DNA from 2 places in the Sporolactobacillus sp. Y61 genome. Region 1 is predicted to be linked to the other one. Evidence: a T-box and tRNA genes for the amino acid it is inferred to sense, from the RefSeq annotation. Region 1 holds a T-box; the other holds one or more tRNA genes.
The links. The T-box of region 1 lies ahead of tyrS (tyrosine--tRNA ligase). A T-box ahead of a tRNA ligase gene usually reads a tRNA of that ligase, here a tRNA-Tyr.
Positions count from the first base shown of each region.

Region 1 (4,416 bases):
CTTGACGACCTGGAATGGATCAGTAAATTGAATGTATATGCGCAAACAGAACATTATATTTTTGTTCACGCAGGAGTAGATCCGGAGAAAAAGCTGGAAGAAACAGATGAAGAAACGTTTCTCTGGATACGGACTCCCTTCTTTAACGGGTATCATGGCAAAAAAACGGTTATTTTCGGTCATACGCCAACCATGTTCTTTCATAACTCGAATCATGTTTACTTCGGAAATAATAATATTATTGGAATTGATGGAGGATGCGTCTTCGGCGGCCAGTTAAACTGTCTGGAATTACCAACAAAATCAGTCTGTTATGTGTCAAACTAAAAGAACTCCTCCGGGGGACAACTCTCCCGAAAGAGTTCTTTTTATCTTGATGCTTTCTGAAGATCAGCTGTAGGGCTCTTCATCTTTTTTTACGAGTGTGGATGCCGCCTGTTTTACTTTATCGACACCGTTTGACACCAGGTCTTTCACATGAAGGTCTCTTCTTGTCTCTTCCCCGGATTTCGGTGCCAGAAGAAGTGCGGTCACACCGCCAACAATCCCACCGATAATACTTCCGATCATCAATTCTTTACCGCTTAAACCGCTGCAACATTTCTTTTCGCTCTGACTCATGCTTATAGCCTCCCTGAATACAGCTTTATAAACCCATGATTTAATCATGTCCGTCATGGCCATTATTTGTACATACCACTATAAGTATAACAATGTCGTCACCTGTCGTCTAATGAACGACATTTACGAAACGGTTTGTCTGTGATTCGCCATCGAGTCAGAATTTAACCAGTGTATACTTCTTCTTGCCCCTACGGATGATGGTATAGATGCCTTCAATCCGGTCCTTTTCATCAACAACATCATGAAGATCTGTTCTGCGCCGTCCATTGATATATATTGCCCCGTTACTTATATCCTCACGCGCCTGACGTTTTGATGTGGTGACCCCCGACTGAACGATCAGATCAATTAACCCCACCGGCTCTTTCGATGGCGCCTGATACGTTGGAAACGCCCGGAAGCCCTGCTGGATTTCATCAGCAGTCAGTTGGGAAACATCCCCGCTGAAAAGGGCCTGCGTAATATTCTCTGCTTCATGAAGTGCTTTATCGCCATGAACCAGTTTCGTCATTTCCCGGGCAAGGGTTTTCTGCGCCTGACGTTTTTCCGGATTTTCCTTCACTTCTTCTGCCAGTGCGTCAATTTCATCATGCGTCAGGAATGTAAAATATTTCAGGTAATTAATGACATCCTCATCTGAGGCATTGATCCAGAACTGATACCATTCATATGGGGTCGTCTTCTCCGGATCCAGCCATATGGCTCCGCCCATGGATTTCCCGAATTTCGTACCGTCGCTCTTTGTAATAAGCGGAAAGGTCAGGCCAAAAGCCGGTTCGTCATGGCCTTTTCTGCGAATAAGCTCCAGACCTGCAGTAATATTTCCCCACTGATCGCTTCCACCAATTTCCAGCCGACAGCCATAGTTTTCATAAAGGTTCAGATAATCAAATGACTGAAGAAGCATGTAAGAGAACTCAGTAAAAGAAATACCCGCCTCCATACGCGACTGGACTGAATCTTTGGACAGCATGTAGTTTAAGGGAAAATGTTTGCCTACATCACGGAGAAACTGGATGGTAGACAGCTTCTCCAGCCATTCAGCGTTATTCAGACAGATTGCTTTTCCACTCTTAAAATCCAGAAAGCGGGATAATTGTTGTCTCAGCTTTTCAGCATAGCCCTGGACAACCTCTTTTGAATTCAGCTGTCTTTCGGTTGACCGTCCGCTCGGATCGCCAATCATGCCGGTCCCTCCCCCGACAAGCGCGACAGGATGGTGTCCTGCCCGCTGCAGGCGCATCATAATCACGATCATCAGGAGATTTCCGGCGTGAAGGCTGTCTGCCGTCGGATCGAATCCACAATAAAAAGTCATCGGACTTTTAAGTGCCTCTCGCAGACCCTCTTCGTCTGTGACCTGGTTAATAAGCCCCCGATATTTTAAATCATCAAGAATATCCATTATTGATCTCACCTTTTTCCTTTTTTCTGCCGGAAAAAAACCGGCAATATAAAAAGCGCTCCTGTAATAAGGAGCGCTTCATGCACGGTACCATCCTTGTGACCGGATTCGTGACTCCGGCCGCTTCATTGAACTAACGGCGATCCGCCGTCTTCCGCTACTTCGGTGTTCACGGAAGAATACTCCGGGTAGTAATTCGTCAGCTGCCTGCTTCCGGCTTGCACCATCCGCCGGATCTCTGATAGTCGGCAGCAGCTGCTACTTTTTCCCTTCAACGTATACGATGATTTAGAAGTAATTTATATTTTGTCACGTTTTCATGATCATGTCAAATCATTTTCACCCCTTATGTGCGGAACAGTAAACACAGAAGAGATTTAATGTTACACTTATCTTATAGCATCAGCTGGAGTTTTTTATTGAAGGAGTGCGTCATTTATGATTACTATGGATGATATCATTCGGGAAGGAAACCCGATTCTCAGACAAGTTGCAAAAGAGGTCCCGCTTCCTGCAACAGACGAAGAAAAGCAGACATTAAGGGATATGCTGGAGTTCCTGAAAAACAGCCAGGACGAAAAAACAGCAAAAAAATATCATCTACGCGCGGGTATCGGAATTGCAGCACCGCAAATTGCGATCAGCAAACGTATGATTGCCCTGTTTCTGGATGATGAAAAGGGCAAACATTATGAATATACGCTGTTTAATCCCAAAATTATCAGCCATTCCGTCGAGAACACCTATCTTGAAGGCGGAGAGGGATGCCTGTCCGTCGACCGGGATGTGCCCGGCTTCGTGCCCCGTCATGCCCGTGTAAAAGTTAAGGCCTTCGATATCGACGGGAAACCGCTGAAACTGCGACTGAAGGGCTATCCCGCCATTGCCATCCAGCATGAAATTGATCACTTGAATGGCATTCTGTTCTTTGACCGGATAAATAAGGATAATCCCTTTAAGATTCCGGATCATGTCGTCCAGCATGAAGAATTCTGATTCTCTCAGTCAAAAAAAGACCGGCACCTCATGATTGAGGTGCCGGTCTTTTTACTGCCTGTCAGGCTGCTGTTACTTTGATTTCACCGTTCTCTTCATCGACCATGATCTTCTTTGCCTGATCATTATCGAGAAGCAGATCAGAAATCTTATCTTCAATCTTTTCTTCGAGAACACGACGGAGTGGACGTGCACCGAATTCAGGATTATATCCCAGTTCGGCCAGTTTTCTCTTCGCTGCGTCTGTGACGTGAAGCTCCAGACCCTGTTCGTCCGCTGCCTTATTAATGTCTTCAAGCATCAGACTAACAATACCGATCAGATCTTCCCGTTTCAGTGAATTAAATTTCACAATCGCATCAAAGCGGTTCAGGAATTCCGGCTGGAAGTAGTTTTCCAGCTGTTTGATCATATCATCATGGCTGTCCGTCGCACCGAATCCGACGGTGGCTCTCCGGTTCGAAATGCCGGCATTACTCGTCATGATAATGATGGTATCTTTAAAGCTTACTGTTCGACCCATGCTGTCGGTCAGACGGCCGTCGTCCAGAATCTGCAGGAACATATGCATGACATCCGGATGAGCTTTTTCAATTTCATCAACCAGAATAATACTGTATGGTTTACGACGTACCTTTTCTGTTAACTGGCCGGCTTCTTCATGTCCGACATAGCCCGGAGGTGCACCAATCAGTTTAGAGACTGAGTGTTTCTCCATGTATTCACTCATATCAAGACGAATCATCGCATCACGTTCACCGAACATTTCATAGGCGAGTGTTTTCGCAAGCTCCGTTTTCCCGACTCCGGTCGGTCCGACAAACAGGAATGATCCAATCGGGCGTTCCGATTTTCTGAATCCGGTTCTGTTGCGGCGAATGGCGCGGGAAACTCTTTGCACGGCTTCCTTCTGACCAATGACCTTCTGATTTAAACGATCTTCAAGATTGCGCATTTTATTCTGCTCGTCACTCTGAAGTTTACGAACCGGTATGCCCGTACGATCTTCAACAATCTGCTGAATCAGATCTGCTGTAACAACGGCTTCATGACCGGCAACAGGAGGTTCGGTTCCATTGGATTTAATCTTCTCCAGCTGTTCGAGCTGCTTCTGATAAGCATGTTCCTGATCACGAAGTCTTGCCGCAGCCTCGAACTGTTCGTTCTTTGTTGCTTCCGCCTTGGCCGCGGAAATTTCTGCAATCTTCTTCTTAACACTCTCCGTATCTACAGGAGTCAGATTCAGATTCATTTTCGATCCTGATTCATCCATCAGATCGATCGCTTTATCAGGAAGGAAACGATCCTGGATGTAGCGGGCAGACAAGTTTACACATGCCCTGATCGCGTCATCCGTATAATGTACGTGATGATACTTTTCGTACTTTGAC
Region 1 is NZ_CP159510.1:1,965,041-1,969,456, reverse strand. It holds gene ABNN70_RS09275 (metallophosphoesterase family protein) at 1-327, shown strand, start outside; gene ABNN70_RS09270 (YtxH domain-containing protein) at 391-621, opposite strand; gene tyrS (tyrosine--tRNA ligase) at 779-2,029, opposite strand; T-box leader at 2,096-2,313, opposite strand; gene def (peptide deformylase) at 2,468-3,025, shown strand; gene ABNN70_RS09255 (AAA family ATPase) at 3,087-4,416, opposite strand, start outside.

Region 2 (4,416 bases), 1.4 Mb from region 1:
CCAGGACGTTTCGATCGGCAATGGCTTCACGAATCGTATACGCATGAAGCAGCGGGCCGAAGATGTCTTCTGTACGAAGTCCGGTCGTCGTCTCATCAAACATTGGTGTTCCGGTATAACCCACCCATGCTGATTTTTTGAACGCTTTTTGAATCTTTGCGAAACTTTCTCCACCCGTAGACCGGTGCGCCTCATCGACAATAAAGACGATGTTTTTATCAGGCGCTTTGAAAGATGCCCGCTTAACAAGTGTCTCGAGCTTTTGAACACTGGTCACAATGATGTTATTGTCTTTACTTTTGAGTTTGCGATTTAAGTCTTTGGTATTATCCGTATTTTGAACACTTCCAAGTGCATCTTCTGTGCTGTCCGGATCATATGCCTGATAGTTTTCATTTGTTTGTTTCGTCAAGGCGATTCGGTCAACAACAAAAACGACTTTATCCACTTTAGGCATGCGACTGGCAAGCCATGCGGTTTTGAAACTTGTGATGGTTTTACCGGAACCCGTTGTGTGCCATATGTAACCGACCTTGTTCATTCCAAGTTCAAAATCAATGTGCTTCAGTTTTTCAATAACATTTTGCGTAGCATATACCTGGTAAGGACGCATGACTTTAAGCATCTGCTTATTTTTCGTCCCATCCAGAATCATATAATTCGTCGCCATTTGATGGGCCATTGGAATGCTAAGCATGGAATCCGCAAACTCTTTCCAGTTTCGTACGATGGTATTGTCGCTTTTACGCTGCCAGTTAAATGCAAAATCCTTATTGAATTTATCGGCCGTTGTATTGGCCATATACTTGACATTATTTGGCGTGATCGCAACTAAAATCTGCAAGGTTGAAAAAATATCGCGGTATTGATTTTCATCAGCATATTGATGCATTTGATTCAGTGCTTCATTCACATCATGCGTTTCACGCTTCTCTTCAATCTGAATAATCGGTAAACCGTTGATCATAAGTGTCGTATCGAAACGGCGATTTGGCTTACCGGTAATGACCGCCGGCCGTTCAATTTGATTGACTACCTGATAGACGGTATTGCCTGCCCCAATCTGTTTCTGATCGAATACGGTTAAGAAGACATGTCGCCCATCATCCAGATCAATCTCAATTTGCGATACACCGTTTAAACCGTATAAGAATTGCCCCGCTTCATAAGGCGTTTTAAGGTCGGAGATGATTTTCTTTACCTGATTAAATTCAACAGTACTTAGCGGATGATCAAGCGTGTTATGATTATGCTGTTCAAGAATGGCTTTAAAATTAGCCCAAAGCTGATCTGTCGTTTTGATTTGCGGTTCATATTTCCAGAGTTTCGTTTTAACCACGTAATCAAGCGGTTTTTCATGAACTGCAGAATCACCCGTTCTTTTTAAGTGTTCAGGCGCTGTAATGGTTCCACTGGTTATATACTGAATCAGTTCCGTTTCAAATCGGGTTTCATTCATCATAAGTAGCCTCCTCTAACCGTTTTAAAAGAATGACCTTCTCAGATTCTGCCACGCGATTTCGCAGCGCGTGCAAACGTAGCTGTTTAAAATAGACCTCTCCGATATTTTTCTGCTTTTCGATTGATGGAAGCTTTGGCATTTTAAGTTCTTTAAGCTGCCTCAACGTATATTTCAATACTTGTGAACCTTGCAGTCCGATCATCAATTGTTTTCGGATGGTCTTATTTTCATTAAGCAGATAAACCAGATATTTCGAGTCGATGTGATTCTCTGGATCGAGCCTCACATAATTTTGCGTGTAGAGATAATTTTCGTGAACTTTTCTTACCATAGAAGCGGTGCCTGAAGTCAGACTGAATACAACATCCCCGGCGTGCAACGTGTTCACTTTATCCCTTGTACGTATTTGTTTATTGTCGTTATCCGGCGAAACCATGCCAACCAGATCATCTGATAAATCGGTCTGACTGTAAAAATAGTAGAGCGGTGCCTGTTCATCGAAACTTTCAGTGAGCCGAAACTGTGGTGAGCCGCTGACCAGCTCAACCCTCTCACTTAATTTTTTCATAAACACCGTGCCTTTCTAAAATTACGTTTTTGATGATATAAATATATCATGGGAAAATAGATTTTGCAACATAAAATTTTAATTTCGCAAAATTACATTTTAAACAATAAAACATTCGCCGGCTGAAATCGCATAAGCTTTTTTGTACCACAACAAAAAAGCGATCATTTTGCTTCTTCGGCAAAATGATCGCTTCGTTCATATATTCTCCGATGGAGCCTAGCGGGATCGAACCGCTGACCTCCTGCGTGCAAAGCAGGCGCTCTCCCAGCTGAGCTAAGGCCCCATAATATGGAGCGGAAGACGGGATTCAAACCCGCGACCCCCACCATGGCAAGGTGATGTTCTATCACTGAACTACTTCCGCAAAATAAAGGGTGTATAAAAATGCCACCCATTTTAATAAATAAAGTAAAGTGCGGATGAGAGGACTTGAACCTCCACGCCCGGTAAAGGGCACTAGAACCTGAATCTAGCGCGTCTGCCAATTCCGCCACACCCGCATCATATGGTGGGCCATGAAGGCCTCGAACCTTCGACCCTCTGATTAAGAGTCAGATGCTCTGCCAACTGAGCTAATGGCCCACAGGTATAAGTGGTGGAGGGAGAAGGATTCGAACCTTCGTACCCTGAGGGAACGGATTTACAGTCCGTCGCGTTTAACCACTTCGCTATCCCTCCACGGTAAGCGCTGCAAACTATGGTGCCGGTCAGAGGACTTGAACCCCCAACCTACTGATTACAAGTCAGTTGCTCTACCAATTGAGCTAGACCGGCGAAATGATGGAGGATATAGGGCTCGAACCTATGACCCTCTGCTTGTAAGGCAGACGCTCTCCCAGCTGAGCTAATCCTCCATGGTGACCCGTACGGGATTCGAACCCATGAACCCACCGTGAAAGGGTGGTGTCTTAACCACTTGACGAACGGGCCATATCCTTTTTCTTTCGCAATCGACGTTCTTTATTATATCTAGAATGGACAGGCTTGTAAAGTAAAATATAAAAACTTATATTTTCTGAATATTACCAGGCTCTATCAGTCTGTTCTACATTCCCTGCCTTTATACCTGTTTTACACCTATCCCGAAAAGCAGAAATCCCGTCTCGCCACCTCACAGAACATTTACCACCCTGCTCATTTCGACCGCTCCCATGACACGGGCAAAGAGATGGATGAGCGAAAGGCTTTGGCTGTGATTATTTTGAAACCGGGACGTCGCCCAGATATTCTTCAAGCGCAAGTCCTCTCTTAAATATAGTGGTTGCAGCGGAACGTCCGACATATCTCAGATGCCACGCCTCATATTCATAACCGGTAATGGATTCTTTCCCTTTCGGATAACGGATGATAAATCCATATTCATGCGCATGCTGCGTGAGCCAGGCCGCTTCCCGTGTCCTGCCAAAAGCTTCAGTTGCCGCATATTGGCCGTTACGTCCTGATACATCAATGGAAAGGCCGGTTTCATGTTCGCTTGTTCCCGGGCGTGCGCTGTACGTCAATGCCTTTTTTTCTCCATCTTTGTTCACATAATAATTAAAAAGAGAGACCTGCGTCCGATGAGAACGATAAGCCGAGACGCCTGTCAGCCGGATCCCTTCCTTCTCTGCTGCGGCGAACATGTGCTCAAGCGCATGTGCCGCTTCCTGGCGCATTTTCCTTTTCTCAGATTTTCCGGAAAAAATGAAGGGAACCCGGGCATCAACCAGATTCTTTGGCACATAGCTGTCAGGCAGCTTGAAATATTTATTAACAAGAACCAGAGAGCTGTCCGGATCGGCGACAACATGGATCCCCTTCTGATTCATCGCAGACATTTCATGATCCTGTGTAGACGGGCTTGCTTCCTGACTTTGAGAAGACCGGTTTTCTGCTGATTTTTCAGCCGACTGCGACGCATGATCCGGCTCCTGATGAGATTGCGGAGCTGTGGTGCATGCGGACAGAGAAAGGAGCAGCGCTGCCGTCATTCCCATGAATCTTTTGAGTTTCAATATCACTGTACTCCTGTCTATCTTCAAAATTCTTTAAAAACTAATAAACCTATCATCTCACAAAACAGTCACAATAAAAAGGAACAATGAAGGGATACCACAATTTCCCACCCTTGTTCCGACTGCGTTATCCGCTTACCCGAAAATCAGTTTGACGTTAATGATGATTGAGATAGCAAGCGCACAATCAGTCAAGAGTAATTTACGGTTCAGACGGACGGTTTCCTCATGACGTTCCTGATCCGTTCTGGTTAATTGATGTTCCCGATATCCCCTGATCTCCATGATCTCAGCTCCTGTCCGGATTTCTCATACCATGATTCCCGTTTTCTCTGCTTTTATTCCTCATTTTCAGAATAAACGGCCAGTATATAGAAGGAGTTGATCGT
Region 2 is NZ_CP159510.1:586,040-590,455, forward strand. It holds gene ABNN70_RS02835 (HsdR family type I site-specific deoxyribonuclease) at 1-1,459, opposite strand, end outside; gene ABNN70_RS02840 (restriction endonuclease subunit S) at 1,452-2,030, opposite strand; tRNA gene ABNN70_RS02845 (tRNA-Ala) at 2,244-2,316, opposite strand; tRNA gene ABNN70_RS02850 (tRNA-Gly) at 2,323-2,397, opposite strand; tRNA gene ABNN70_RS02855 (tRNA-Leu) at 2,448-2,533, opposite strand; tRNA gene ABNN70_RS02860 (tRNA-Lys) at 2,540-2,615, opposite strand; tRNA gene ABNN70_RS02865 (tRNA-Tyr) at 2,627-2,711, opposite strand; tRNA gene ABNN70_RS02870 (tRNA-Thr) at 2,732-2,807, opposite strand; tRNA gene ABNN70_RS02875 (tRNA-Val) at 2,815-2,887, opposite strand; tRNA gene ABNN70_RS02880 (tRNA-Glu) at 2,889-2,963, opposite strand; gene ABNN70_RS02885 (M15 family metallopeptidase) at 3,230-4,027, opposite strand; gene ABNN70_RS02890 (hypothetical protein) at 4,163-4,312, opposite strand.
Region 2: it encodes a tRNA-Tyr, which carries the amino acid that the T-box ahead of tyrS (tyrosine--tRNA ligase) is inferred to sense. The anticodon was not compared.